2 regions of the Bradyrhizobium sp. HKCCYLS1011 genome follow, and region 1 is predicted to be linked to the other one. Evidence: riboswitches for the same ligand, from Rfam matches in the RefSeq annotation. Region 1 holds a riboswitch; the other holds the start of a gene.
What was found. A riboswitch is a leader RNA that binds a small molecule or an ion and turns the genes downstream of it on or off. The one in region 1 is predicted to bind ZMP and ZTP.
Positions count from the first base shown of each region.

Region 2: it holds a riboswitch for ZMP and ZTP, as region 1 does, so the genes downstream of both, purH (bifunctional phosphoribosylaminoimidazolecarboxamide formyltransferase/IMP cyclohydrolase) here and folB (dihydroneopterin aldolase) in region 1, are expected to answer to the same signal.

Region 1 is NZ_JBNPTT010000002.1:708,420-723,713, forward strand. Features, by position in the region: gene plsY (glycerol-3-phosphate 1-O-acyltransferase PlsY) at 1-644, shown strand, start outside; gene ACQR1W_RS07810 (septation protein IspZ) at 753-1,400, opposite strand; partial or broken gene ACQR1W_RS07815 (LysR substrate-binding domain-containing protein) at 1,563-1,862, shown strand; gene ACQR1W_RS07820 (invasion associated locus B family protein) at 1,926-3,332, opposite strand; gene ACQR1W_RS07825 (hypothetical protein) at 3,824-3,955, shown strand; ZMP/ZTP riboswitch at 4,065-4,144, shown strand; gene folB (dihydroneopterin aldolase) at 4,181-4,582, shown strand; gene ACQR1W_RS07835 (GNAT family N-acetyltransferase) at 4,636-5,142, shown strand; gene ACQR1W_RS07840 (PAS-domain containing protein) at 5,347-7,095, opposite strand; gene ACQR1W_RS07845 (hypothetical protein) at 7,078-7,596, shown strand; gene ACQR1W_RS07850 (response regulator) at 7,956-8,333, opposite strand; gene ACQR1W_RS07855 (MJ0042-type zinc finger domain-containing protein) at 8,385-9,233, opposite strand; gene ftsE (cell division ATP-binding protein FtsE) at 9,623-10,282, shown strand; gene ACQR1W_RS07865 (cell division protein FtsX) at 10,275-11,243, shown strand; gene ACQR1W_RS07870 (YdcF family protein) at 11,366-12,079, shown strand; gene ACQR1W_RS07875 (lysophospholipid acyltransferase family protein) at 12,092-12,859, shown strand; gene ACQR1W_RS07880 (gamma-glutamylcyclotransferase) at 12,864-13,460, opposite strand; gene ACQR1W_RS07885 (DUF2125 domain-containing protein) at 13,560-14,744, shown strand; gene ACQR1W_RS07890 (prephenate/arogenate dehydrogenase family protein) at 14,769-15,294, opposite strand, start outside.
Region 2 is NZ_JBNPTT010000003.1:424,650-439,943, forward strand. Features, by position in the region: gene ACQR1W_RS10865 (RsmB/NOP family class I SAM-dependent RNA methyltransferase) at 1-1,325, shown strand, start outside; gene ACQR1W_RS10870 (heparinase II/III family protein) at 1,589-3,280, shown strand; ZMP/ZTP riboswitch at 3,347-3,427, shown strand; gene purH (bifunctional phosphoribosylaminoimidazolecarboxamide formyltransferase/IMP cyclohydrolase) at 3,466-5,058, shown strand; gene ACQR1W_RS10880 (MFS transporter) at 5,177-6,580, opposite strand; gene ggt (gamma-glutamyltransferase) at 6,682-8,436, shown strand; gene ACQR1W_RS10890 (glutathione S-transferase family protein) at 8,480-9,145, opposite strand; gene ACQR1W_RS10895 (DUF2239 family protein) at 9,329-9,904, shown strand; gene ACQR1W_RS10900 (MATE family efflux transporter) at 10,031-11,329, shown strand; gene ACQR1W_RS10905 (2-hydroxychromene-2-carboxylate isomerase) at 11,435-12,043, shown strand; gene ACQR1W_RS10910 (SDR family oxidoreductase) at 12,148-12,885, shown strand; gene panE (2-dehydropantoate 2-reductase) at 12,996-13,919, shown strand; gene ACQR1W_RS10920 (c-type cytochrome) at 13,976-14,563, opposite strand; gene ACQR1W_RS10925 (PQQ-dependent sugar dehydrogenase) at 14,864-15,294, opposite strand, start outside.

The sequences.
Region 1 (15,294 bases):
ATCTTTTCGGATCTACGCCGACAGGCTATCTGGCGGGGAAACTCCTCAGGGGCATTGATATTCGAGAGCATGGCTCCAGATCCACCGGGGCAACAAATGTATTGCGGACCCTTGGCAAATGGCCTGCGTTGGTGGTGCTCATCATCGATGTGCTGAAAGGCGTAGCTGCCATCATCGTTGTCCGGTCGTTCTGTCCTTGGCTCTATACCGAGTTAGCTCCGACGCCGCCGACGGCGTTTGATTTGCAAATCTGGGTGCCATGGGCTGTCTGCTTGGCCGGAATTGCCGTGTTGTTTGGGCATGGCCGCTCGATTTGGTTGAATTTCACGGGCGGCAAATCCGCCGCGACCGGGCTGGGCGTGTTGCTGGCGATGTCGTGGCCAGTGGGATTGGGTGCTGCAGCGGTCTTTGGCATCGTACTGGCGATTGGTCGGATCGTTTCCCTCGCCTCGATCCTCGCGGCGTTGACAGCCATCGTTCTCGTCTGCGGTTTCGAGCAGCCGTTGCCCTATCGGTTGCTGGTGATCGCAGGCGGCATCTACGTGATTGTTCGCCATCGTGCCAATATTCAGCGGCTATTAGGGGGGACTGAGCCGCGCCTGGGCCGAAACGGCCCCGATACGAAAGCAGAGGTGCAAGTCTAGCGCATGTATTTTCCTGAGCCTCGATCTCGCGCGGGTCTCTGACCCGAAGCGGAAGCCGTCCCCGCCGACGCTCTGGAAGTGCGGTTGATATTGAAAAAGCGAGATCGGCTATGACATACGCCTGCTGGAGCTTGCGACCGGCACCGAGGGCAGCTGGCTCTGTCGTCCCGTCGAGATCAGGAGAGCTTCGCGTTCAGGGGCGGGCATCGCCTTTATGCGGCGGACGACTGTGAACCGTATTGCTAGAAATCCAGCAACGAAGACTGCCAGTTTGCTGACGATCCCGAAGATCGGCATGATCATAGCCCAAGTCGGCAGGCTCCAGGCCATCGCCCCGAAGGCATTCACTGCTGCCGACACGAACATCAGGCCGGCCCAGACGAAGCCAACGACGACGGCGACGTCAGAGGCGACAGCACTTGCAATGGCCGGCAGATAGCGAATCATCCAACCCGGCTTGAGCATGGCCACGCCGACGATCAGATAGATCACGCTTGGCTTGAACAGCACGAAGCGGGGGTCGTCGGTCAGGAGCGTCGCGGTGCCTGCGGCGATGACCAGAGACAGGCTCAGCCACTCCATGATGTCGATCGTCTTTCGCCGGAGGAATTGAATTGCGATCTGGGTGATGCCGAGCGCAAAGCCTAGGCTGACGGAGAGGATCGTGTTGTGGGTCAGGAGAAACACAACGAGAAAGAAAAGGGTAGAAGCCAGATCGAGCAGCAACAGTTTGATCGCTTCGAGGAAGTCTCTCATCGCGCGTCGAGCTCCGCTTCTATTGGCCAATCGGCGTCCCCTTGCTATCAAGAGAGACGCTAAGAATGAATGCGGGTGCGAACAATCAGAGGAAGGATCAGTACCGCAGAAGCACGACGCAAACCAACAGGAATAATCTGGCCACCGCACCGCGGAGGCCAAGGTCAAGAGCGGTCAATCCCGTCGCAGGCTCCGATTCAATGCAACTCGACAGTACAGGGCTGGACGGGCCAGGCAGCCGGCGTCGGCGCCGGGCGACTGCCAATCTCACTCGTCAGCCACGATCTCGCTGCCGGCACGCTGGTGCATTTGGGCGATGTCGACGGGCCGGAGATCGCGCTCTGGACTCTGTATCCGTCGCTGCGGCTCTTGAGCGCGCGCGTCTCCGCCTTCCTGGACTTTCTGAAGGACGCCTTTCCGACGGGGACGCCTGATGAACTGGCGGTCTATGTCGACAGTTAACGCAGAACCATCCTCACGCTGTCGGGGTAGCCGAGCCACGTTAGCGAAGCCGAATAAGGCTTTTCATTCCTCATCCAAGCCGAATTCAAAGGTTTGAGCTGCTGCTCCCCTGCGCACAGCAGCAAATTGATCCAGCGATAGTGTCAACGCAACCGATGAAGAGTTGAAATTGGTCAGTTCGAGCTTCAAATTCTTGCCGGACTCCATTTCCGCTATCAGATGCGCATCCACCGGGGCCGCTGCGATGCAGATGTTGGTGAGGCACCAGGTGAACGGGATTTGGGTTGGCGGTCCCTGGTCCACCGTTAAATTGACTCCACGCTGCAGGTTAGCTCCTTGTGGCACGAACAATTGCAGGCGGGCTGGACCGTCGGCGCGCTGAATCAGATCGACACGCGCCACCACCTGATCAAGGTCGTCGGTTCCGGTAGATGTGGTCCGACAGATCGTTGTTCCATCGGACGAGTCAAAGCAAAGCTTTTGCCAGTCCGAGTATTGGATCTTTTCCGGGAGGTGCACTTGCGGAGGCTTGGCTTCAAACTTCACCTCAGCAGAAGCCTTTGTATCCGCTTGTGGTTGGCCGTTGCCATTTGCTGAATGCTTTTCGAGAAACTGGCTTACCAGTGGAGACCAGATCGGCACGGCGTCAGGTGAATCGATCATAAAATGGCCGTCGCTTCCGAACGGCGGGAACTGGCGATATTCCGCATTCCCTCCCGCTGCGATGAAGGCGTCATTCATCCGCTTCGTCAGCTCAGGCCCAAAATAGGTGTCGTTCTCCGCGTATATCCACAGCATCGGCACTCGCGCAGTCCGACCGAATTCGCCCGCAGCGGCGACGAGCTTATCGGGAGCGCAATTGTTGTTGGGCTTGCCGTCTACCCTCCCTCCGCGTCCAGCCGCGAAGGTGACGATGGCCTGAACCGACGATGGGTTCCGGCTCGCAAGGGCAATCGATCCCCATCCGCCGCCCGACTGCCCCACGACGACGACCTTGCCGGGCTCAATGATCTTCTTCTTACTCATATAGTCGATGACCCACTCATTCAGAGTGGCGATGGCGAGGCCGGGCCCCCGAAAATTCGGGTTATCGCAACTGCCGACATGCGCAAACACCGAGCCGTAAAGCCCCTGATCCTTGTCATCAACGCTGCTCGCGCCGTATCTTACTGGGGAAATGACGAAATAGCCCCGATTGGCGAACCACAGTGCGGCGGCCCGGTATTCGATCGTCGGGAACATTGTTCGTTCTTGGGCGCCCAGCGCGATTCCGTGGTTCATGATCACGAGGGGAAACGGGCCATCGCCAATTGGCCTTACCACGAAGGCAAGCACGGGCAGTGGAAAGGGTAGCGCCCAGATTTCCTCTTGGATTTTTTCTGATGCGCTAACGCCTTCCGCAGCGGTCGCGGAATGGAGCGGCGGGAGGCACGCCAGCCAGATCAGAGAAATCAGAAGGCGCTTCAGCATCTTCTTACTCCGCTCGCAGGGAAAGAAGGAACGATCCGCGCGCGCAGATCTACCGAAATACTTGTCCGCCGGTCGAAGGCTAGGTAGCCGAGACGCTAACCCTTTGACATAGATCAAACCTCGAGTGAGCGACGCCAACCATAGCGGACCAGTGCGATGTAGCCGCACTACGCCAAAGACCGCTGCAGCCCGCGCCCGCCGCTCAGGTCAAGCGGTACTCGCCTCGGAACACCGGCGGCGACCGCGCGCGGCATGGGAGACGTCGAAATGCGTCGAATCGGCAAGTTCATTGCGGTGAGCCTGCAGACGAGGGAGACGATGTGGTCGTCGCGCGCCTCAGGTCGGAGTGCTTGGAGATGTGCTGAGCATTTCTTGCTCCAGGCGTAGCCCTCGATCCGGATCGAACGGACCGGTCTGCAAACAGGCTGCGCTCTCGTCTGATCCAGATTCTTAGCGAAGGGCTCGGCGCCAATCCGAACGGCGCGGCCATCATGGCTGTGCTCCATCGAATTGGAGGGCCCGAGATCAATGTCTCCGCGGCCCGCGCGATCGGCTCTCTCTATCTCTATCTGCATCTGCGCCTCCCCATGGTGATCCGTCTTGCACCGTCAGTTGAGCAGTGAGCAAAAGTGACCTGGACCGATAATACGCCCAGCGCTTCGATCAGGAGCGCAGGCAAACGACCAGGCATGACAATGTTCATTGTGGGCATCGTGGAACGCTGCTAACGTAGTGTCCTCGCGTGACTGGCGACATCGGATGGAGCACCATCGGGAAGCGCGGGATAACTGCCGTTCGCCTGGGCAAATGGGGATTCCCCTGTTGAAGCGCTTCTTCTGGAGCTGCCCATGCTGACGTCGATCAAAATCACCGGACTTCAAACTTACGGCTATCACGGCCTGTTCGAGGAAGAGCGAACGCTCGGACAAAAATTCAGTTTTGATATTACAATCGCGCTGCGAGAGGTCCGGACCCACCTCAGTGATGATCTGGACTCATCCGTGAGATATGATGCCGTCGTCGATGAAGCAGTGAGAATTGCGGCGTCGGACAAGTTCCAGACACTGGAGGCTCTAGGTGAGACGATTGCCCTGGGTCTGCTGCGGCGCTTCACGATCATGGACAGCATTACGGTCGCCGTTGCGAAATCCAGTCCACCGATTGCCCATTCGATAGAACAGGTCGGCGTCCAGGTAAGCCTGCGGCGTGCCGACCTCGTGCTGGGTCAGGACGAGATCGCCGGAGTCTGAGCTTGCCCAGCATCTCGCGCCCACGTCAGGGACTGATCAAGGAGGAGATGCCCATGGCGATCCTCACACGCCCCGAACCAAATTGGGCAATTCGACCATTCCGGCTTGACGACGCGCCGGCTGCTCGGCGTCTGATCGAAGCGGTTTGGCATGAGCATTTTCATGATCACCCGGACTCTTTTGTGCGGGACTTCATCTATTCTCGCCTGTCGGACGTTGACAACGCAGAAGCCGTGTATGTCGATCGGGCTCTCTTTTTGTGTGCGGTGGCCGAAACCGCAATCGTCGGCACCGGTGCGATCAATCGTCTCGACGATCGAGAGTGCGAAATGGTTCGCATGTTTGTCGCGCCGATCTACCGAGGCCGCGGGATCGCGCGGGCTATTGCAGATGGACTCATCAGCTTTGCCCGCAGCGCCGGATATGATCGCATACGCTTGTCCAGCAACAGCGCGCTGACGGTCTCGCATCGCCTGTACGAAAGCATGGGCTTCCAACCTGCCGCCCCCTGGGACCCAGGCGGCGAGACCTACTCACGGTACTACGCCCTCCAATTATGAGCTGTCACGTGCCCAGGAAGGCATGCCTGGATGAGGCGGCATCGCACCTCGCACGTGGCGAATTGAAGGAGACCGACTGTCGTTATTGGCCCATCTCGAACTTTGCGGCCGGCTCCAGCGATCTCCGCTGTTGGCGGTTGGACCGGAAGTAAGCAATCATGGAAGACGGGCGCTTTCAACCCAGAGGCGTCCTCTCTGTCATTCTCAGCTCGGTTTCAAGAATGCTGGTTGCGCCGGTCGTTCAAGTACTTCTCTTATTTTTCTCGCCAATTCGGTGTTTCGATAGGGCTTCGGAAGTAGCTCAACGCCTGGATCAAGACGACCGTTGTGAACGATCACGTTCTCATCGTAGCCTGAGGTGTAGAGCACCTTGACGTGGGGTCTCAACTTCTTGATTTCGTCCGCAAGCTGCCGACCGTTCATCCCGCCGGGCATGATCACATCTGTGAAGAGGAGATCAAATTCCTCACCCCTCTCAACCAGGTGGAGAGCGCTGGCCGCATCACCCACCGACAAAGTAGCATACCCGAGGCTCTGCAACTGCATGAGCACGTAGTTGCGGACGAGGTCATCGTCCTCAACGACGAGGATCGTCTCGCTCCCGATCGGAAGTGCCGAGGGCCTTGCGTCGGCGCTCGCGAGCTCTTCTTGCTGATTGCTGCGGGGCAGATAGATCTTCATCGTCGTCCCGCGACCGATCTCGCTATCGACCTGGATGTGTCCGTGCGATTGCTTGACGAAGCCATAGACCATGCTGAGGCCGAGGCCGGTACCCCGGCCAATTTCTTTGGTCGTGAAGAACGGCTCGAAGATCCTCCGGCGAATGCTGGCGGGAATGCCAGTGCCGGTGTCTCTGATCACCAACATAGTATACGATCCAGGTTTCACCTCGGATTTGCTCGCGGCGTAAGCTTCGTCCAGCATCACGTTGCTGGTCTGGAAGACTAGCTTGCCGCCATCCGGCATAGCATCGCGCGCGTTGATCGCGAGGTTGAGCAACGCGGCCGAGAGCTGCGAGGGATCGACCATTGCGTGCCAGGTGTCTGGTTCCAGATGCAGCTCGATCTCGACCTGCTCACCAAGCGTCGGCCGCAATAGCTTCGCGGTCTCGATGATCAAAAAGTTGATGTTGACGTCGCGCGGTGCGAGCGGCTGGTTGCGAGAGAAAGCGAGCAGTTGCTGCGTAAGATTTGCGCCTCGCGTCGCCGCGTCGTCGATCATTTTCGCGATCGCGGCGAGCGCGGGGCGATCGGCCACGCCCAGTGCGAGGACTTCTATGCTGCCGAGGATTACCGTGAGAATGTTGTTAAAATCGTGGGCCATGCCGCCAGTGAGGCGGCCCATTGCGTCCATCTTTTGCGCCTGGCGAAGCTGTTCCTCAGCCGCTTTCCTCTCGGTGACGTCCTCGTGAGTAGAAACCCAGCCGCCATCCAACGTCTTGAAACGCTGTATTGAGATGAGTCGGCCCTTTACATCTGCGAGGGTGTAGCGCCGCTGGCCGACGGGGAGATTACGGAGCTCGTCCACCGTAATATCTCTCGCAATGCCTCTTCTTTCGAGATTCTCGATAAGAGAAACGACGGGAGTCCCGACCTTGAGGAGTTCCTTTGGATAGTCATAGATCTCGCGGAACCGCTCATTGAATATGACGACTCGTTGCTCGCAGTCGAATACGCAGAGCCCTTGTGGCATACTATCGATAGCGGCCCGGAATTGATCATTCGTGATCTGAACTTCGTCCGCTTTGGACAACAGCATCTCGTTCACGCTCCGGATCAATTGATCTGCTCTATGATTGACGTCATGCAAGGCTGTTGTTCGTGGCCAAGCACCTCGGCTCAGCCGGAAAGGCAAATCGAGGGACGCTCGATGCCGTTCCCAAGATTTCAGCCTCGTCGGAACGGCACATAAAAGCTCCGCGGCAGATAGGTTATCTTGATTGAGATCAATCATCGGCGATCGGTACGCCACCCGAATCTGGTGTCAGCGGTAAAGGCTGATACCGACCGTCGTTCCCACGAATGTCCCTATGAACAAGCTGATGAAAATGCATCCCGCAAGGCAGCCAGATCGGCCTCGCCGGTTCGATATCGCGCCGAGCTGGAAAAACCGCTGCCAGATCGCCTGCGCCCAAACACGCAGTTTGCCAGCGTTTTCAAAGCGGCTCGGCCTGTCCAGTCGTGTCGTGAAAAATATTCCAATTTCTTTTTTTCAGAAATCGTGCTTATCTCTCTCCATCCCGCCTCGAGCAGAGGGACGTTTCGGCCAATCGTCACGACACGTGAGGCGGGGATGCGGTGGCCGCGAGATGTCGGAGCATGTCCTTTGGAGGTGCTGACGAACGATACTCTTGCGGACGTGAAGTCGTGTGGTCCTGGCATCCCGGTGCTGGTGTCAAGCTTGCGACGATGCTTCTCGACATCGCTTTGCGATGCGAGGGCATTGCGCAAGTGACGGGGGCAAGAGAGCCGGTCCCCGGGGAGATCACGTATAAGCGTTAAAACCATCGCGCAGGGAATGCCGGATGATCGGCTGCACCTGTGGTAACTGCCGCCTGCTTTCTTTGATGCAGGCGGGCCATGGGTGAGGCCTTCACCCGGCATTCCCTGCGCCCTCTGCCTTCGAGGGTGAAGCTGATGGAGAGCTCGGGTGCAAATCGCTCCGCGAGATCGAGGATGCATGTCTCCGTCATTGCGAGGCGCGCTTGCGCCGAAGCAACGCAGAGTCGGTCGAGCAGTTGTGGATTGTTTTGAAGCCATCGCGCCTCGCACTGACGCATCGGAATGCCTCAAGACGCGATGGAGGAGACCAGACTACTGCGCCCGCTTCGATGCCAGCGCGTCTGCGACAGCCGTGCGGATGTCGGCGACCGAGAACGGCTTGGTGATCACGTCATGCGCGATCGCGCTCAGATTGGAGGCACGTTCGCGCTGATGGGCAAAGCCGGTCATCAGCAGAATGGTCAAATGCGGGAAATCGCGTGCCGCCGACAGCGCCAGCGCAATGCCGTCCATCACCGGCATCTGGATGTCGGTCAGCAACAGGTCGAAAGCGCCGTTCTCCCGCGTGAGAATATCCAGCGCTTCGGCGCCGTCCTGCGCCGTGACGGTGTCGTGGCCGTCCATCGCAATCGCTCGTGCGACCAAGGTCCGCATGGATTCTTCGTCGTCGGCGATGAGCACGCGCGACATCGTCTCGCCTTTCTCTCTCGTGGCCTCGCGAGAAGCCCGCGAGATCCAACCTTACGCATTGCCAGCGGTAACGTCGCGCCGGTTGAAGAATCGTATATCGATATTGCGTCCTTCGGGAGGGGGCGAAGCGAGACGCGACTTGAAGGCGGCGCGCTCGCCCGGCTTGAGCGTGGTCTGATCGAGCACGGCATTCCAGGCGTAGATTTCGGCGCCCTGCGCGTCGCGCACGCTGAAGCGCAGGCGCGGCAGGTCGACCGCCTTGCGGCCGGTGGCGACGACGGCGCCTTCGATCACCAGCACCGGCTTGCCGTCTACCGTTTCCATCGCGACTTTCAAGTCCCTGAAGGTGGCGCCGCGCAGGTTCACGTCGAGTCCCACCAGTCTGTAGAAGCCGGCGGTTTGCGGCATCAGCCGCACCACGTCGGCGCGCCAGACCACGAGGGCGAGGACGAGGGCGGCCATGGCAGCCGTGAGCGCCGGCAGGTTGAATACGGACTTACCGGCACTGCCTGCGAAATCGGGTCGCTTCAACAGCCTGCGAAACCAGGGCGGACGGCTGCCCCCGTTCTCGGTTTCGTCAAATTCTGCCGTCGACCATTCGGCTTGGTTGTCCGTGCTCTCCTCCGGCCAGCCTGCGGCGATCGAGGGGCTATCGACCACCGGAGGGTGGTCGTCGGCCTCATCGTGCGCAAGTGCCTCCCAATTGGCTTCTTCCGGCAGGGCATCGGAATGCCCGGCTTCCGCCATGGCCGGCATCGGTGCGGGCGCCTCGACCGCGTCTTCGGGGTGCGCCAGCCAGACCTCCTTGCAGCGGGAGCAGCGGACAGTGCGGCCGTCCGCACCCAATGTTGCCAGATCGATGGCGTAAGATGTTGTACAATGAGGGCAAACGATGAACATCCAGCCTGTCTCCACCAGCGGCCTTGACCGCGTCGTATCCGGACAGTTCGTGACCAGTGAAGCGGATTTAACCTTCGCGTACGCCTTCCGAGAATCGCAGGCGGCGAGACGTCAAATCCAAAGCTTCACTGGCATCAATGTGTTATCTAATGTTCCCACGGCGTTCACATTCGCAAAATGTGCATCCCGAGGGGGGATGCGAAAGAGATGCGAATGCCGCCGTCGGACACTAGAAGGACCGCATGACGAACTTTGGAACCTCAGCACGCGGATGGTACATGGTGACCGTTAACGAACCGGAAACCATAACGAGAGCCACATTGGCTGATGCAGCCAAACGCCTGCTTGCGCCCAAGCCGCGCGAGCAAGCTTTCGGACGGAGCTGACGCTTGGTTCGGTTCGAAAATGTCGGATTGCGCTACGGGCTCGGGCCGGAGATTCTCCGCGACCTGAGCTTCAATGTTCCCGCGCACTCCTTCCAGTTCCTGACCGGGCCCTCCGGCGCCGGCAAGACGTCGCTCTTGAAGCTGCTGTTCCTGTCCTTGCGGCCGACCCGCGGATTGGTCAACCTGTTCGGCTATGACATCTCGCTGCTCGGCAAGGACGAGATTGCCGATTTGCGCAAGCGGATCGGCATCGTGCTGCAGGACTTCCGCCTGCTCGACCACATGACCACCTATGAGAACGTCGCCCTGCCGTTTCGGGTGATGGGCCGCGAGGAGTCCAGTTATCGCAAGGAGGTCATCGATCTCCTCAAATGGGTGGGTCTGGGCGAGCGCATGGACGCACTTCCGCCAATCCTGTCTGGTGGAGAGAAGCAGCGGGCGGCGATCGCACGCGCGGTGATCTCGCGGCCGCAGCTGCTTCTCGCGGACGAGCCGACCGGCAACGTCGATCCGACCTTGGGCCGCCGCCTGTTGCGCCTGTTCATCGAGCTCAACCGCTCCGGGACCGCGGTCATTATCGCAACCCACGACATCACGCTGATGGACCAGTATGAGGCCCGCCGGCTGGTGCTACATCAGGGACGGCTGCACATCTATGAGTAGCGTGGACGATCGCGGCCTTTTGGTCGACCTTGGCGACGAGCGCCCGCAGCTGCCGGCGCAGGCGCGCATCGTATCCCCAATCGTGCCGCGGGCGTCGATCGCCGGCCGCGCGCTGGTCGCGGTGGTCGCGATCATGACCTTTCTTGCCTCGATCACGACCGGCACCGTGATGCTGGTCAGCGAATCAGCGGCGGAGTGGCAGTCGGAGGTCGCAAGCGAGATCACGGTGCAAGTGCGCCCCAGGACCGGGCGCGATCTCGATCGCGACACCGCGGCGGTGGTGGACGCGATGCGGGCCCAGCCCGGGATCGTCGAGACCAAGCCCTTCACCAAGGAGGAATCCGGCAAGCTGCTCGAGCCTTGGCTCGGCAGTGGCCTCTCCTTCGACGACCTGCCGGTGCCACGCGTGATCGTTGCGCGCGTTCAGCCCGGCAGCACGTTCGATCTCGCCGGCCTGCGCGAGCGCGTCACCATGATCGCGCCGAATGCCAGCGTCGATGATCACCGGGCTTGGATTGACCGGATGCGTTCCATGACCGGAGCCACCTTGCTGGCGGGTATCGGGATTCTCGTGCTGGTCATCGCCGCCACCATCCTCTCAGTCTCGTTCGCGACCCGCGGTGCGATGGCGGCGAATCGGCCGATTGTGGAGGTCTTGCACTTCGTCGGTGCCGGCGACCGCTACATTGCCAATCATTTCCTGCGCCATTTCCTGCAGCTCGGCCTCGAGGGCGGCGTGATCGGCGCCGGCATCGCGATGCTTGGCTTCGGCTTCTCCGAGTCGATCGCCAACTGGTTCTCGGGCACGCCGGTGGGAGACCAGTTCGCGGCGCTGCTCGGGACCTTCTCGCTGCGGCCGCTCGGCTATGTCGTGATCGCGGTGCAGGCGGTCGTGATCGCGGCCGTCACCGGCTGGGCTGCGCGCCGGACCCTGTTCGCGACGCTGGAGAGCATCGACTGAAGGGACCGGCCCGCTGCCACGCCGGATTTCACTTTAGCCAAAAAAAGCCTAAAATCGTCTGCGCCGGAGGTGCGTCTGCGCATGCCGCATCATGATCCAAGGAGAGGGCCGCCGGACGTCGCATGGGTTCGCAGACCGACGATACGCCGCCGAGCCCCTCCTTTTTTCGGGTGGTTGGGCGCGGTGTGGCGGGAATGGTGGCCGCGCTGGCGCTGGGCTTTCTGGTGGCGGCGATCGGCTTTATCGGCTTCTTGTCGCAATTGCGTGGCGCCGAGATCAAGCCGGAGCGCCAGGCCGACGGCATCGTCGTTCTCACCGGCGGCTCGTCGCGCGTATCGGACGCGGTCGAACTGTTGGCCGGCGGCTATGGCAGGCGGCTGTTGATCTCGGGCGTGCATCCGACCAACGACGCCAATGACATTTCGCGCTCGCTGCCCGAGGCGCGGTCGTTCATCGCCTGTTGCGTCGATCTGGATTATTCGGCGATCAATACCCGCAGCAATGCCGCCCAGACCCGGCGCTGGGCGCATGAGCGCGGCTTCAAGTCGGTGATCGTGGTGACCTCGAACTACCACATGCCGCGCGCGATCGTGGAGCTCTCGCACGCGATGCCCGATATCGATCTCATTCCCTACGCCGTGGTCGGCGAGCGCTGGCGGGACGAGCCGTGGTGGACCAGCGGTCCTACGTTACGGCTGCTGTTGTCCGAATATGCGAAATATGTCGCCGCCGAGGTCAGGGTGCGTCTCGCCGATCTTGGCCTCGATCTCGCGCCGGAGGGCGAACCGCCGAGCGGAGCGCTGGCGCATCGTCCGGCCACGGCGCAGGCCAATTGAACAGGATGTGCGATGGTTTCGATCTTTCTGCGTTCGCTGGTGTTCAACATCCTGTTCTATCCGGTGTTCATCTTCTGGGCGCTGGTGGCGCTGCCGACCCTTGCGATGCCCCGGAATGCCTTGATGCGCGTCGCCAATTGGTGGGGGCAGACCAACATCCTGTTGATGCGCGTGATCTGCAACATCAGGGTCGAATATCGCGGCGTCGAGAAGATCCCGAAGGGTCCTTTGATCGTCGCCGCCAAGCATCAATCGATGTGGGAGACCATCTCGCTGTTGCACTTCTTCGACGAGCCATTCTTCGTGCTGAAGCGCGAGCTCAGGCGCATTCCGATCTTCGGGCTGTTTCTGATGAAGGCCGACATGGTTGCGATCGACCGCAGCGCCGGCAGGCGCGCCTTGATGCAGGTCGTGCGCCGCGCATCCGAGGAGGTGAAACGCGGACGCCAGTTCGTGATCTTTCCGGAGGGCACGCGCCGGCCGCCCGGCGCGCCGCCGCATTACAAGGCCGGCGTTGGCCTGATCTATGTCGATTGCGGCGTGCCGTGCCTGCCGGTCGCGCTCAATTCCGGCCTGTTCTGGCCGCGCAACTCTTTCATGCGTTATCCCGGCACGCTGGTCGTCGAATTCCTCGATCCGCTGCCGCCCGGGCTGCCGCGCGACGAGTTTCTCTCCCGTGTCGAAACCGCGATCGAGGATGCGACCAATCGTCTCGTCGCCGCGGGCGAGGCGGAGCAGGCGCAGCTGTTCGGCCGTGTGCCGCAGGCGGCCAAGGCGTGAGGTGTTATGCTCCGTCTTGCGGTGGATGCCGCGCATGGCCGTCGTCGTGCAGCATCAGCGCCAGCCGATGCAGCTGCGCGTCGCGAAAGCCTTGTGCTTCGATCGCCTTCACGGTCGAGAGCACATACTCGCGATTGGGGCCGGATTGGCCGTGGCCCTGCCGCACATGGCGCAGCTGCTCGACTGGCGACAGCCGGCCGGCATATTGCACGTGACCACGATCGACCACATAGGTCAGGGCGCTCACCCGCTGGCGGGCCTCGTTCTCGAGCCACACCGAGCGCTTCACCTCGCGATAGACCGACGTGACCTGCTCGCGTGCGCGCAGATAGGCGATCACCGCTTCGCGGTTCTGTTCCTTGACTCGGAACGCGATGCCCCGGCACGCGCCACCGCGGTCAAGCCCGAGCACCAGCCCCGGTTTCTCCGGTGTGCCGCGATGAACGAAGGAATACACACACAGTGCGCGATGCTCACCGATCAACCGCGCCGGAACCTGCTCGACGAAATCGAACCCGGGCCGCCACATCAACGAGCCATAGCCGAACACCCAGAGATCGCCACGAGGGAATTCGCTCTCAGACAGGTTCATTGTCGACATAAGATTAGGAGCCCCATGCTGGCCGATGCGCATTCGTTAACTTAAATACACAATCCGTGATCGCCGAATTGCCAAAATTGCTCCGCAAAGGGTCCCCGCATGTCCGATATGAGGTCAGCGCCGCGCAGGCGCCCGCTGTGGGGGCTTTTCATCGCTCCCGTTCTGCTCCTGATCGCCGCCGTGGCGTGGAGCGCATTCTGGTTTTTTGCCGCTTCGCAGGTCGATGTCCAGGCCGATGCTTGGCGTGCGCGCGAGGCGAAGTCCGGACGCGTCTATGATTGCGCGCGGCATTCGGTCGCCGGCTTCCCGTTCCGGCTCGAGGTCCGCTGCGAGGACCCCAGCGTCTCGCTGTTCGGGCAGGCGGCCCGCACCCCGCTGATGACAGCCAAGCTCGGCGAGATCCTGGTCGTCGCGCAGGTCTATGACCCGAAACGTCTGATCGCCGAATTCACGGGACCCGCGGCAATTTCGAACGGCAGCGATCCTGCGTCCTTCGCGGTGAACTGGCGGCTCGGCGAGGCCAGTGTCTACGGCTTGCCTGTCGCGCCGGAGCGTGGAGCACTGGTGTTCGACAATCCCACCATTGATCGGATCGATGGAGCCAACCAGGTGCCGCTTGCGCGCGCTGATCATGTCGAATTGCACGGCCGCCTTGCCGAGGGATCGCCGACGGATCATCCGGTGATCGAGACCGCGCTGCAGATCGCGAGCGGAAGCATTCAGGGCAGCCATCCGCTGCTCGCCGAACCGTTCAATGCCGACATTCAGACGCGGCTCTCTGGGCTGAAGGATTTCCGGCCAAAACCGTGGCCGGAGCGGTTTCGGGAGATCCAGGCTGCCGGCGGGCATGTCGAGATCGTGCAGTCGCGGATTCAGCAGGGCGAACTGCTTGCCGTCGCCTCGGGCACGCTCAGCCTCACACCCAATGGCAATATTGATGGTGAGCTGCAGATGACCGTTGCGGGGATGGAGAAGGTGATCCCGGCGCTGGGTATCGACAAGATGCTCGACAGCGGCGTGCCGCAGTCGACGCTCGATCGCGTCGCTCCCGGCGTGAAGTCGCAGGATCTCAACAATCTGTTCGGCGCGCTGGACCGCGCGATTCCAGGGCTCGGCAAAGTCATCAAGCAAAACGCCAATGCCGGCGTCACTGCCGGCATCAATGCGCTGGGCAAGGAAGCCGTGCTCGAAGGGCGCAAGGCGCGTACATTCCCGTTGCGCATCTCCGACGGCGCGGTCGTGCTTGGCCCGTTCAAGGTCGCGCAGATCCCGCCACTGTTTTAGCAGGAGCTGCACGGGTCTCAGCCCTTACGGCTGCTTGATCTGCGGATGCGGTCGGCCGAAATCGGGCGCGGCGGAATCTTGACCGATCTCGACGATGCCGCGGCGGATCGCGCGGGTTCGGGCGAAATGATCGAACAGCGCCTGGCCGTCGCCGCGACGGATCGCGCGGGTCAGCTTGGCGAGATCCTCATTGAAGGTGCCGAGCATCTCCAACACGGCATCCTTGTTGTTCAAGAACACGTCGCGCCACATCGTCGGATCAGAGGCCGCGATGCGGGTGAAGTCGCGGAAGCCGCCGGCGGAAAACTTGATCACCTCGGATTCCGTGACCTGCGCGAGTTCGTCGGCCGTGCCGACGATCGTGTAGGCGATCAGATGCGGAAGATGGCTGGTGATCGCGAGCACGAGATCATGATGATCGGGCGTCATGATCTCGACCTTGGCGCCGAGCGCAGCCCAGAATGCGCGAAGCCGGTCGACTGCACCCGCGTCGACCCCTTCCGGCGGGGTCAGGATGCACCAGCGGTTGATGAAGAGCTCCGCAAAGCCC
Region 2 (15,294 bases), on a different contig from region 1:
CAACCGAAGTGCCGGGCCTGGCCGCACGGCGAATCGCAGCAGATGTCGTCGACGGGGTTTTACATAAACATCGCACGCTGGATGACCAGCTGGACGGAGCCGGCGCGCATCCGGGTTTGAAGCAGCTCGCCGACCGGGATCGCGCGTTGATGCGGCGGCTGGTGGCCACCACCTTGCGCCGGCTGGGCACGCTTGGCCATTTGCTGTCGCGTCTGCTGGATCGCGGGATCCCGACAGATGCGCCGCGGGCGCAGAGCGCGTTGCTGATCGGGGCCGCCCAGATTCTTTGGATGGACGTGCCGGATCATGCGGCGGTCGATCTCTCCGTCCGGCTGGTCCAGGCCGACCGACGCGCGGCGAAATATGCGGGCCTTGTGAACGCGGTGTTGCGGCGATGTGCCCGCGAAGGCGCAGGCATCGTCGAGGAGGTGAAAGGCCAGGCGCTCGACGTTGCGCCTTGGCTATTGAAGCGCTGGATCGCCCATTATGGCGAGGCCACAGCAAAGGACATTGCGGTCGCGCTCGGCCACGAGCCCTCGCTTGACCTCACCGTCAAATCGGAACCGGAACAATGGGCAGCGCGGCTACATGGCGAGGTGCTGCCGACCGCGACGGTCAGAACGCTGCTGCACGGTTCGGTGACGGTGCTGCCGGGCTTTGCCGAGGGTCAGTGGTGGGTGCAGGACGCTGCGGCAGCCTTGCCCGCTCGCCTGTTTAGCGATGTTGCCGGCAAGAGCGTCGCCGACCTCTGCGCCGCGCCGGGCGGCAAGACCGCTCAGCTCGCGCATGCGGGCGCCAGGGTGACGGCGGTCGACAGGTCCGCTGGCCGCATGGCGCGCCTCAAGGACAACATGACCAGGCTGCAGCTCGAGATCGAACCGGTCGTCGCCGATGCGGCGGAGTGGCAGCCTGCGAATGGCAGCTTCGATGCAATCCTGGTCGATGCGCCCTGTACGTCCACCGGCACGATCCGGCGGCATCCGGATGTGGGCTGGCTCCGCCAGGAGGCGGAGATCGCCGCACTGTCCAGCCTGCAGAAACGCCTGGTGCAGAAGGCTGTGAGCCTGCTGAAGCCGGGCGGGACGCTGGTCTATTGTACCTGTTCGCTGGAGCCGGAAGAAGGCGAGCAGATCATCGAGAGTGTCCTCGCCAGCGAGGATGAGCTTCGCCGCATTCCGGTGATGCCGGGTGAGGTGGCGGGATTGAGCGAGATCGTGACGCCGGCCGGCGACCTGCGCACCTTGCCCTGCCATCTGCCGCATCAGGATCCCCGACTCGGCGGGCTGGACGGCTTCTACGCGGCGCGGCTGCAGCGCCGGAGCTAATCGATGCGGTAAAATAAGGCGTGCGGCAAACTGGCGGTATCAATGTGAGGGTGCTAGGATCGGGTTATTGGTTAATTCCTGATTTTGCACCAGATTTTGCGCTGACCCATGGCTTTCGATGGAGCCTAAAATGGTGCATCAGCCACATTTCCGCTTTAGTAAGACTGCGCTGACGAATTCCCATCACCTCAAGGCAAGGCGTGTCCGCCGCTCAGACGAGACGTATATCGACGCTGGTATTGGGCCGCTTCGCGCGCAGCCTGATGGCGCATGTCAGCGGCCTGACGGTGTCTCTGTCTGGGTTGTGGCCGGGCCGCGCCGACCGGCTCATCATCGCGCCGCATGATCTCCGCACGGCCGACGCGACGCGCGCCGCCGAGATCTATGCCGGCCGTTTCGTATTCGCAGGCAAGATCGTCACCTGCCACGGCCGCTCGATCTTCGACCTGGAGCCCCCGTCGGAAGATTGGGAAGTGGCGCTGCTCGGGTTCGGCTGGCTGCGGCACTTGCGGGCCGCCGACACCGCGCTGACGCGCGCCAATGCCCGCGCCTTGGTGGACGACTGGATCACCAACCAGATCGGCCGGCACCCGGTCAGCCGCCGCGCCGACGTGCAGGCGCGCCGGGTGATTTCGCTGCTGTCGCAGGCGCCGCTGGTGCTCGCCGATTCCGACGGCAAGTTCTATCGCCGCTACCTGCGGGGCCTGACCCGCGAGATCCGCTATCTTCGCTATGCGATGATCGACATCCCGGACGGGGCGCCGCGGCTGCAGGTGCTGATCGCGCTGTGTTACGCGGCCTTGTGCCTCGCCAATCAAGCCAAGCATATCCGCACGGCCAGTCGCAAACTGTCGGACGAGTTGCAGCGGCAGATACTGCCCGATGGCGGTCACGTCTCGCGCAACCCCGGCGCGCTGATCGAGCTTTTGATCGATCTCTTGCCGCTGCGGCAGACCTTTGCCGCCCGCAACATCGCGCCGCCGCCGGCGCTCTTGAATGCGATCGACCGCATGATGCCGATGCTGCGCTTCTTTCGCCATGGCGACGGCAACATGGCCTTGTTCAACGGCATGGGAGGAACGCCGTCCGATCTGCTGGCAACGCTCCTGGCCTATGACGACACCCATGGCACGCCGATGGCAAGCATGCCGCATTCCGGCTTCCAGCGACTGGATGCGGGCGCCATGACGGTGATCGTCGACACCGGGCCGCCGCCGCCACCGCATCTCAGCCAGGATGCCCATGCCGGCTGCCTCGCTTTCGAATTGTCGTCCGGCATCTGTCGCATCGTCATCAATTGCGGCATGCCCTCCAACGGTCGCGACAACTGGCGGGCCTTTGCCCGCAGCACTGTCGCGCATTCGACGCTGACCTATCACAACACCTCATCCTGTCAGTTCGTCGAGATGTCGGCGGTGAAGCGGCTCCTGCACGGCGCGCCGATCGTATCGGGGCCGACCCGGGTGGAAAATTTTCGCGAAATCGTTGCCGACGGCACCGTGCTGTCGACCTCGCACAACGGTTACGCCGCAAAGTTCGGAATGGTCCATCGCCGCGTCCTGGTCGTTGCCAACGACGGATCGCGGCTTGATGGCGAGGATACGATGACGCCGGCACAGGGCGCGCGCCTGCGCGGCAACGGCTCCGACTATGCGCTGCGTTTCCACCTGCATCCCGCCGTCAAGGCAAGCCGGCTCAGCGACGGCCGCGGTGCGATGCTGGTGCTGCCCAACCGCGAGGTCTGGACCTTCGAGACCGTCGACGACCGTATTGATCTCGAAGACAGCGTGTTCCTGGCCGGCAATGACGGCCCACGCCGGACCACGCAGATCGTGATTCGGCAGGACGCGCGCCAGGCCGCATCGATCCGCTGGAGCTTCGTGCGCTCATCCGCGTCGCCGGCCGAGACCAATGCGCGGCGGAACGCCCGGCGCGAACCAGAATTGCCGCTGTAGCCGTCTGTCGTCTCTGAGGGTGGCGAGTCCTCTTGTTGTCGACGGGGCCAAAAGCTGCTAATCAGCCGCTTCTCGCGCGACTGGCGACTTTGGATGGAGCACCATCAGGGAGCGCGGGAGTGTTTGCCGTGCGCCTGGGCATCAGCTTCCCCCTGATCAGTTTCTCTGAATAGAGGACTCTGCCCATGACCAACCAGCTTCGTCGCGTTAACCGTGCACTGATTTCCGTTTCCGACAAGTCCGGCCTCGTCGATTTTGCCCGCTCGCTTGCCGTCCGTGGCATCGAGCTGGTCTCGACCGGCGGCACCGCCAAGGCGATTGCCGCAGCCGGCCTGAAGGTGACCGACGTCTCCGACCTCACCGGCTTCCCCGAGATGATGGATGGACGGGTCAAGACCCTGCACCCGAAAGTGCATGGCGGCCTGCTTGCCATCCGCGACAATGTCGAACACGCGCATGCGATGAAGACGCACGACATCGCGCCGATCGATCTTCTGGTCGTCAATCTCTATCCGTTCGAGGCCACGGTCGAGAAGGGCGCCGACTTCACCGACTGCATCGAGAACATCGACATTGGCGGTCCCGCGATGATCCGCGCAGCGGCCAAGAACCACGACGATGTCACTGTCGTTGTCGATGTGAACGATTATCAGGCGGTACTCGATGATCTCGCCAGGCATGACGGCCAGACCACGCTGCTGTTACGGCGGAAGCTGGCGGCGAAGGCTTATGCGCGGACGGCCGCCTATGACGCCGCGATTTCCAACTGGTTCAACGCTACGATTCAAAACGACGCGCCGGATTATCGAGCCTTTGGCGGGCGGCTGATCCAGGCGCTTCGCTATGGCGAGAACCCGCATCAAAACGCCGCCTTCTACGCTCTGCCCGGCCGCCGACCCGGTGTCGCCACTGCGCGACAACTCCAGGGCAAGGAGCTGTCCTACAATAACATCAACGACACCGACGCCGCCTATGAATGCATCGCGGAGTTCGATCCGGCGCGCACGGCGGCCTGTGTCATCGTCAAGCACGCCAATCCGTGTGGTGTCGCCGAGGGCTCCGACCTTGTTAGCGCCTATCAAAAGGCTTTGGCCTGCGATTCCACCTCGGCTTATGGCGGCATCATCGCGCTGAACCGGAAGCTGGATGCGGAGACGGCCGGGGCCATCACCGGCATCTTCACCGAGGTCATCATCGCGCCCGACGCCACTGAGGAGGCCATTGCGATCATCGCCGGTCGGAAAAATCTGCGATTGCTGTTGGCCGGCGGCCTGCCGGATCCGCGCGCGCCTGGACTGACCGCGAAGACGGTCGCTGGCGGCCTTCTGGTCCAGAGCCGCGACAATGCCGTGGTCGACGATATGCAGCTGAAGGTCGTCACCAAGCGCGCGCCGACCGAGCCTGAAATGCGCGACCTGTGCTTCGCCTTCCGCGTCGCCAAGCACGTGAAGTCCAACACCATCGTCTACGCCAAGGACTCCGCCACGGTCGGCATCGGCGCAGGTCAGATGAGCCGGGTCGACTCCGCGCGCATTGCCGCGCGCAAGGCGCTCGATGCAGCCAGCGAGCTGAAGCTTGCAGAGCCCTTGACCAAGGGCTCGGTCGTGGCCTCAGACGCCTTCTTCCCGTTTGCCGACGGCATGCTCGCCTGTATCGAGGCCGGTGCGACCGCCGTGATCCAGCCTGGCGGCTCGATGCGGGACGACGAGGTGATCAAGGCGGCCGACGAGCACGGCATCGCAATGGTGTTCAGCGGCGTCAGGCATTTCCGGCATTGAGCCGTCGTCATTTGCCGGGGTTGACCCGGCAATCCATCGTCTCGGATCAAGTCCTTGCCAAGTGGGATGCACGCCCGAGCCTCCGCCGCGCCGAAGGGGCTTCGGCCCCGCAGGCGGGTCAAGCCCGGGCATGACCGGCGGGGTTCACCCGCGCCAGCAGCACCAATCCGATCGCGAAGAACATCACCAGGACCGCCATGCCCGCCTTTTGGCTGGCGGTCGCCGCGGTCACGATGCCGATCAGCAGCGGGCCGATGAACGACGTCACCTTTCCCGTCAGTGCGAACAGTCCGAAATATTGCGCGATGCGCTCCTTCGGCGCCATCCGGATCAGAAGCGAACGCGACGCCGCCTGCAGCGGCGCCCCGCAGGCGCCGATCACGCAGCCCAAAAGGAGATAGGCGCGCTCGGGCGCGGATGCGAACAGCGCGCCGCCCGGCTCGGGTGGCGCAACCGGGATGAACAAGATCGAATCCTTGCTGACCGAGAGGATGGCGACGATGGCCGCGAGCAGCAACGTCATGCTGCCCATGATGACGCTCTTCGGGCCGAACGCATCGTCGAGCTTGCCGCCCATCCAGCCGCCGAACGTGCCTGCAATCGCCAGGATGATACCGAAGGTGCCGATCTGGATCGTGTTCCAGCCAAAGGTGCCGGCGGCGTAGATCCCGCCGAAGGCGAACAGCGATACCAGGCCGTCGGTGTAGATCATGTTCGCGATCAGGAACAGCGCGAGCGGACGCTGCTTCGGCAGCGAACCCAGCGTTTCCCGCAGCTCGGCCAGCCCCTCGCGCAGCGCTGCACCGAGCCGGTGGCGCGCGGGATAATCCGGCGTGAACAGGAACATCGGCAGCACGAAGACGATGAACCAGATGCCGGTGAGGGGGCCCGAGATGCGATCACCCTGATGGCTGACCGGATCGAGGCCGAACAGCGGCGTGAAGCCGAACAGGGTCCGGCCGCTGTCGGGATTGGCGGCGAGAAACCCGAGCACGAGGATGAGGGAAAAGATTCCGCCGATATAGCCGGTGGCCCAGCCGGTGCCCGAAAGGCGTCCGATCCGCTCTGGGGGCACCAAGGTCGGCATCATCGCATTGTTGAACACGGTCGCGAATTCGACGCCGATCGTTGCGATCACATAAGCGACCAGGAGCGGCGTGATCAGCTCCGGCGCGTGCGGCCGGCCGATCCACATCAGGGCGGAGCCGACCACGAGCATGGCGCCAAAGGCCGCGATCCACGGCTTGCGCCGGCCGGTGGCGTCGGCGATGGCGCCGAGCACGGGTGACAGAATTGCGATGACGATGCCGGCGGCGGCGGTGGCAAAGCCCCACATTGCCTGCCCGCTTGCGGCATTGGGTGCGACATGGGCGGCGAAATAAGGCGCAAAGACGAAGGTTGTGATCAGTGTGAAATAGGGCTGTGCGGCCCAATCGAAGAAGATCCAGCTGATGACGGCGGTGCGCGGCGGATAGGCGCGCCGCACGGTATCCTCGCCTGACGAAATCGTGGTCACAGCCATTCCAAAATGTCCTTCACGATCACGACCTCGCGTTTTGCGCCCGGTCTCAGGGCCTATAGCATTCGCGGCGTTCACTGGATGTCAGCCGCGGCGGAATTTTGATGATTCCTTTCACAATCAATCGACGAACAGTCCTTGCGGGCATCGGCCTGCTCCTCGCGGGGATAGTGCCCGCGGCAGCGCTGGATGCTCGGGATTACAGCCTGCCTGCGCCGCTGCTGCCGGGCGCGACCGCCCCAGCAGAACCGCCTGCGCACGGCATGGTGGTGGCGCAGGAAAAGATCGCAGCTCGGGTCGGCCAGGGCGTGCTTGCGCTTGGCGGCAATGCCGTCGATGCGGCGGTGGCGACCGGATTCGCGCTGGCGGTGACCTATCCCGTTGCTGGCAATATCGGCGGCGGCGGTTTCATGGTCATCCATCTGAAGGACCGCGGCGAAGACATCGCGATCGACTATCGCGAAACCGCGCCGGGCAGCGCCACGCGCGAGATGTTCCTCGGCGCTGACGGCAAGCCTGACAATGCAAAGTCGCGCGATTCAGCGATGTCGATCGGTGTGCCCGGAACCGTCGCGGGCCTGGCGCTTGCGTTGGACAAATATGGCTCGGGCAAATTCACGCTGGCGCAGCTCGTCCATCCTGCCATCGTGCTCGCGCGCGAGGGCATCACGATCGAGGATCACGTCGCAGATACGCTGCCGACATATTATTTGCGGCTCCGGAAATGGCCGGCGTCGGCCAAGATCTTTGCGACGGCCGATGGCGCGCCTCTGCACGAAGGCCAAAAGCTCGTCCAGACCGATCTGGCTGCAACGTTGACGGCGCTTGCCGAACAGGGACCGCGTGGTTTCTACGAAGGAACGGTTGCCGAGAAACTGGCGAAAGGGGTGCAGGACGCCGGCGGCATCATGACGGCCGACGATCTGAAATCCTACCAGCCGCTGATCCGCAAACCTGTCCGAGGGACCTATCGCGGCTACGACATCGCCTCAATGCCGCTGTCGTCCTCCGGCGGCACGGTCCTGATCGAGACCCTCAACATCCTCGAAGGTTTTCAGCTCGATCAATTGAAACAGGGTTCGGCGGCCTCCCTGCATGTTCTGATCGAGGCGATGAAACGGGCCTATGCCGATCGCGCCCGCTATCTCGGCGATCCCGCTTTCATCAATGCGCCGGTCCCAGTGATGCTGTCGAAGGACTATGCCGCGAAGCTGCGCGCCAGCATCGATCCTGATCGTGCGACGCCGGCCGACGCCCTCAAGGTCACGCCGCTCCGCGAAGGCAGCAACACCACGCATTTCTCGGTGGTCGACAATGACGGCAATGCGGTCAGCAACACCTACACGCTGAACTTCCCCTACGGCGTCGGCCTCGTGGCGGACGGCACGGGCGTGCTGCTCAACAACGAACTTGACGATTTCACCGCAGCGCCCGGCGCTTCCAATGCGTTCGGCCTGGTGGGGTTTGAGGCTAATCTGCCGGGGCCGGGCAAACGGCCGCTGTCATCGATGTCGCCGACCATCGTGCTGAAGGACGGCAAGCCCGTGCTGGTGACGGGCTCGCCCGGCGGCAGCCGCATCATCACGACCGTGCTGCAGGTGATTGTCGACGTGCTCGACTATCACATGGATGTCGCCGCTGCTGTTGCCGCGCCGCGCTTGCATCACCAATGGATGCCGGACGAGGTGCGCATGGAGTACGGCTTCCCTGCCGACGTGGTGGCGGAACTGAAGGCGAAAGGTCACCGGGTCGTGGAGGGGCTCGGCTATACCTCCGCCAACTCGATCCTGGTGACGGCCGACGGGCTGATAGGTGCGCCGGATCCCCGGAGCCGCGGCGCAACCGCTGCCGGCCGGTAGCGATGACGCCCCGCGGGCCGGCTTACACCCCAGCGCCGCGGAGCTACCTGCCCACCGTATAAGGGCCGCCCTTCTCCAGCGCTCGCTGGTAGGCCGGGCGCGCCTCGATGCGGGTGAGAAAATCCATTGCCCGTGGATGTCCCTGCTCGAGGCCACCGCGGGCCGCGGCAGCCTGCAGCGGAAAGCTCATCTGGATGTCGGCGGCCGTGAACTCGTTGCCGGCGAACCACTCGCTCTTCTGCAGCTCGCTTTCCCAGAATGCCATGTGCTGCTTGAGTTGCGGATTGACCAGCGTTGTCAGCGCCTGGTTCGCCACCTTGCGCACCAGCGGACGCAGCAGCGCCGGGGCGCGCTTGGGCATCACGTTGAACAGCAGCTTCAACAGCAGCAGCGGCATGGCCGAGCCTTCGGCATAATGCATCCAGTAGCTATAGCGCAGCCGTTCCGGGGTCTTCGGCGGTGGACTGAAGCGGCCATCGCCATAGGTATCGACCAGATATTCGATGATCGCGCCGGATTCCGCGACTGTATTGCCCCCGTCCGTAATGACCGGCGACTTCCCAAGGGGATGGATCGCGCGCAGCTCCTTCGGTGCCCGCATGTCGGGCTGGCGCTCGTAGCGGATGATCTCGTAGGGCACGCCGAGCTCTTCGAGCAGCCACAGCACGCGCTGCGAACGGGAATTGTTGAGGTGGTGAACGATGAGCATCGTGATTCCCCCGGCCTTCAGGTGTGTCGCAACTCCGTAGCAGGCGGAGCGCAATTCGACGATCGGGTTTGTCCTGATCCTCTGTCGAATAATCACCCGGGTAATATTGACATATATTTTATCCGGGCGTAAATAGATGCCTAGCCGATCTAGAAGCACGGTGCTTCAGACGAGGTGCACCCAATGGACGAGACCTTTACCGCCTTCCAAGGGCCCCGCCGCCTGGCCACAGGTCCGCTCGGCGAGGTCGCCCTCAGCGTCAAACGCATTGGAGCGACGCCCGCGCCGATCCTGATTTTCGACGACCGGACCGGCCGTTCGATCGATCTCGATCTTCGCGGCAGCGATGCCGAGATCACCTCGCGCCTGCCTGTGAAGTCGGTCGAGCCATCCGAGCCCGCAGCCGTTGAGCCGCGCGGCCGCGGCCGGCCAAAGCTCGGCGTGGTTGCCCGGGAGGTGACCTTGCTGCCCCGTCATTGGGAATGGCTGAACGCGCAGCCGGGCGGCGCGTCCGTGGCTCTGCGCAAGCTGGTCGATGAGGCGCGACGCGCCAATGGCGACCGGGATCGCGCGCGTCAAGCGCGAGAGGCGGCTTATCATTTCATGTCGGCCATGGCCGGGAACTTCCCCCATTTTGAGGAGGCGTCCCGCGCTCTCTTTGCTGACGATCGCCGCCGTTTCGGCGAGCTGATCGCGGATTGGCCATCCGATGTCCGCGATCACGCCATCACTCTCGCTTATCGGGATCTCGCGTCCTAAGGTTGCACGCTCGATTGCCGATCCGGCCGACTTGATTTCACCGTGGCATTTTCAATTCATCTGCAGGATATCTTTGTGTCGAATCCTCCTTCGCTCCGGAAATCTTTTCTGGTCTTTCTCGCGCCGATGATGCTCAGCAACATCCTGCAGGCGCTGTTCGGCACCATCAACAACGTCTATCTCGGGCAGATGATCGGCGTCGACGCGCTGGCGGCCGTGTCGGTGTTCTTTCCCGCGATGTTCTTCTTCATCTCCTTCGTCATCGGCCTGGGCGCGGGCGCCGGCGTGCTGATCGGGCAGGCCTGGGGCGCGGGCGAAACCGCCAAGGTGAAGACGATCGCCGGCACCACGTTGAGCGTGTCCCTGGTGCTCGCGGCGCTGATCGCAGTGCTCGGCGGGCTGTTCGCGAGGCCGCTGTTGGTTGCGCTTGCGACGCCCGCGAACATTCTCGATGCGGCCGTCACTTACGCGCGCATCATGATGATCGCAATGCCGCTGACCTTTACTTTCATCCTGATCACGGCCCTGATGCGGGGTGTCGGTGACACGATGACGCCTCTGATCGCGCTAGCGGTGTCGACCGTCATAGGGCTTGCACTCACGCCCATGCTGATCCGCGGCCCGTTTGGGCTGCCGCAGCTCGGGGTGGCGAGCGCGGCCTGCGCGTCCGCGATCTCGAGCTTGCTCACGCTGATCTGGCTCGACACCCGTCTGCGGCGGCGCAAGCATCCCCTGGCCTTTGATGCGAGTTTCCGGCGCGGAATGTCGGTGGATCCGAGCCTGCTACGGCTCGTGCTGCGGCTCGGCATTCCTGCTGCCATGAATATGATCGTGATGTCGCTTGCCGAGATGGTGTTGCTTGGGCTGGTCAACAGTCACGGCTCGGACGCGACCGCGGCCTACGGTGCCGTCAATCAGGTCCTGGCCTACGTGCAGTTTCCGGCGATCTCGATCGCGATTTCGGTCTCGATTTTCGGCGCCCAGGCGATCGGCCGCGGTAGCGCCGGAGAGATCGGCCGCATCGTGCGCACCGGGCTTGAGATGAACGTGGTGCTGACCGGTGGCCTGGTCGCCATTGCCTATCTGTTTTCACGCACGCTGATGGGCTTTTTCATCACGGACCCGCCCGTGATCGAACTCGCGCAACGCTCGCTGCACATCGTGCTGTGGAGCTCGGTGCTGTTCGGAATGGCAACGGCATTCTCGGCCGCCATGCGCGCTAGCGGCACTGTGTGGATGCCGCTGTTGATCTCCATGCTCTCCATTGCCCTGATCGAGGTCCCGTCGGCGGTCGTGCTGAACTCCCTGCTGGGTCTCGACGGCGTGTGGCTGGCGTATCCGATCACCTTCAGTGCGATGTTCGTGCTGCAAATGAGCTTCTATTTTCTCGTCTGGCGGAAACGCACCATCACCCGTCTGGTCTGACCTGCCCGCAGATGGTCATCAATATGATGACCATCATAAAACGCTGGACGTCAGGCTGCGGCTGGACCAAGATGGGCCCAACATCCAGGTCTGGGGAAACCGTCCATGAGCCCGTCCGCGCCGCAGTTCCTGTTCGATTTCGGCAGCCCCAACGCCTATCTCAGCCATTTGGCGATTCCCGCCGTCGAGCGGCGGATCGGCACCAGGTTTGAGTACGTGCCCGTGCTGCTCGGCGGCATCTTCAAGGCCACCAACAACAGATCCCCCGCGGAGACGCTCGCCGGGATCAAGAACAAGCGTGAGTTCCACGAGATCGAAACGCGCCGGTTCGTGAAGCGCTTTCAAGTCGAGCCCTATGTCTTCAATCCGTTCTTTCCGGTCAACACGCTGAACCTGATGCGGGCGGCCATTGCCGCGCAGCTCGAAGGCGTGTTCGGTCCCTATGTGGATGCGGCGTTCTTCCACATGTGGCGGGAGCCAAAGAAGATGGATGATCCGGAGGTCGCGATCTCAGCGATCACCTCGTCCGGGCTCGATGGCGCAAAGCTGTTTGCGCGCGCGCAGGAGCCACAGGTCAAGGCGACGCTGCTCGAGAACACCCAGCGGGCGGTCGAGCGCGGCGCCTTCGGATCGCCCACCTTCTTCGTCGGCGACGAAATGTTCTTCGGCAAGGAGCAGCTGCGCGACGTCGAGGAGATGATTCTGGAGAAGTGAGCCGTCGTTCCGGGCACCGCGGAGCGATGAACCCGGAATCCCGAGGTGAGGCAGGAGGTTCCGGGTTCGCTCTGACGAGCGCCCCTGAATGACAGGAGCACGACATGCAAAAGCGCAACGCAACCGCCGCCGTGGTCGGTGCCGGCGACTATATCGGCGCCGAGATCGTCAAGAAATTCGCCGCGGAAGGCTTCACCGTGTTTGCCGGGCGCCGCAATGGCGAGAAGCTCGAACCGCTCGTGAAAGAGGTCGAAGCCGCCGGCGGCACCATCTTCGGCCGCTCGCTCGATGCGCGGAAGGAAGAGGAGACGATCGCGTTCCTCAACGACGCCGACAAGCATGCTCCGCTGGAGGTCGTGATCTTCAACGTCGGGGCCAATGTCAATTTTCCGATCCTGGAAACGACGGACCGGGTGTTCCGCAAAGTCTGGGAAATGGCCTGCTGGGCCGGCTTCGTGACCGGGCGGGAAGCCGCACGGCTGATGCTGCCGCGCGGGCAGGGCAACATCTTCTTCACCGGCGCCACCGCGTCCTTGCGCGGCGGCTCGGGATATGCGGCATTCGCATCGGCCAAGTTCGGTCTGCGCGCAGTGGCGCAGTCGATGGCGCGCGAATTGATGCCGAAGAACATCCATGTCGCGCATCTGATCATCGATTCCGGGGTCGACACCGCCTGGGTGCGTGAACGACGGGCGCAGATCTGGGGCGAGGCCGCGCTCGACAATCCTGATCTGTTGATGCCGCCGGCCTCCGTGGCCGGTGCGTATTGGCAGCTCTATCAGCAGCCGAAGAGCGCCTGGACGTTCGAGATGGAGATCCGGCCGTTTGGCGAAAAGTGGTAGAGGGGCGAACAGGGAGTAGCGAATAGCGAATAGGGACCATCCTGATTCGCTACTCGCCATTCCTTATTCGCCTCTGCATTATGCGGGGCTCCTGAGAGAAGGACACACCCATGCGTATTCTCGTGGTCGGCGCCGGCGCCATCGGCGGCTATTTCGGCGGCCGCCTGTTGCAGGCCGGCGGCGATATTACTTTCCTGGTGCGGCCACGACGCGCCGCCGAGCTGGCCTCGGCCGGTCTCGTGATCCGGAGCCCGACCGGCGACGTCACCTTGCCCAATCCTCCGACCGTGCAGGCCGATGCGCTCAAGGAGCACTTCGACGTCGTGCTGTTGAGCTGCAAGGCCTACGATCTGCAGGACGCGGTCGCCTCGTTCGCTCCGGCGGTCGGGCCGCAGACCGCGATCATTCCCCTGCTCAACGGCATGCGCCACCTCGATGTGCTCGATGCGAAATTCGGCCGCGAGCCCGTGCTCGGCGGGCTCTGCGCGATTGCCGTGACGTTGAACGACAAGCGCGAAGTGGTGCAGCTGCAGCCAATGCAATCGCTTACCTTCGGGGAGCGCGCCGGCGGATCGTCAGACCGTGTACAGGCCATTTTCGACGTCTTCAAACGCGGCAATTTCAATGCGTCCGCGAGCGAAAACATCATGCAGGAGATGTGGGAGAAATGGGTGTTCCTGGCCTCGCTCGCCGCGTCGACCACGCTGATGCGCGCTCCGGTCGGAGTCATCCTCGCCGCGCCCGATGGTAAGGAGTTTTTGTTGGGGATGCTTGACGAATGCAGCTCGGTGGCGGCCGCTGCCGGCTACGCACCGGGTGGTCCATTTTTCCAGCGTGTGTCCGGTATGCTGACCACCGAGGGATCGCCGATGACGGCGTCGATGTTCCGCGATCTCAGGGCCGGGCTTCCGGTCGAGGCCGACCACGTGATCGGCGATCTCGTCACGCGCGCCGATGCGGCGAAAGTGCCGGTGCCAAAGCTGCGCATCGCCTACACGCATCTGAAGGTGTACGAGGCACAGCGGGGCGGCTGACGATCCATGCCGTCTCCGTGGTCCGGCGTTCGCCGGAACAGCGGCTTCGTATCGCACTACAAATGCGCGAGATAATGCGCGAGCGCTTCGATCTCTTCGTTGCTCAAGGGATAGGCGACGTCCGTCATCGCCGCCTGGCTGCCGCCGACGCGCTGGCCACTCTTATAATCATGCAGCGCCTTGACCAGATATTCCTCCCGTTGATCGGCGATGCGCGCGACTCCCTTGGTACCGGCATAGCTGTCGGTATGGCATGAGGCGCAGCGACGACCCGCGGCCGCCTGAGCGCCCTTCTGCGACAGCTCAGGATTGTCATCCGGCGGCGCCTTTGGCGGGGTGAGGGAGGCGAAATAGGCGCCGAGATTGCGGATATCCTCGTTGTTGAGCTGTTCGATGATCGGCTGCATCGCTTCGTTCTTGCGCGTACCGGCGCGAAAGAACACGAGCTGCCACTGGATGAACTGGTCCTGCTGGCCCGCAAGCGACGGAATGTTCTCGGTCTGGGAGAGGCCGTTCTCGCCGTGACAACCGACGCAGAGCTCGGCCTTCGCCTTGCCCGCCTCGAGATCGGCAGCATGGGTGACGGAGAACTCGCTCAGCAAGGCCGCAGCAGCGAGCAGGATTCCGAGGCTGGTCTTATACATCTCTTGTTGTTTCCTCTCCGCGGCTCATGCCCTGGAAGCTGTCCCGGCTACGACCCGGGCTCGTTGGGCATCCATCGATGGTGATGCGGCTGTTCGATGGATCGCCGGCTCGCGCCCGGCGATGAGGCTTGATGATTGACGTTAGAAACAAAAGGCTGCGGCCGCCGTAAGGCAGCCGCAGCCCCCTCATCTCTCGATCATGATGCGATTAGAAAAAATTGCATCATGATCTCATCTCTTTGATTGAGCATGATCCTTTCGGAAAACCCGTTTCCACTTTTCCGGATCATGCTCTAGCGATCACTTCTTCTCGTAGCTGATGCGATAGATCGCACCGGCCCAGTCATCCGCCACCAGGATCGATCCGTCCTTGGCGAGGACGATGTCAGCGGGACGGCCGAGATAGCCCTGGTCGCCTTCGATCCAGCCCGACGCGAACACGTCCTGCTTGGCGTTCTTGCCGTCAGGATCGGCGGTGACCCGCATGATGCGTGCGCCCTGGTACTTGTGACGGTTCCAGGAGCCGTGCTCGGCGATCAGGATGTTGTTCTTGTACTCGGCCGGGAACTGGTCGCCGGTGTAGAACTTCATGCCGAGCGGCGCGACGTGACCACCGAGATTGAGCGCGGGCGGGGTGAACTCCGAGCATTGATGGCCCATGGCGAATTTCGGATCCGGCATGTCACCCTGGTGGCAATAGGGATAGCCGAAATGCTCGCCGATCTTGGCGA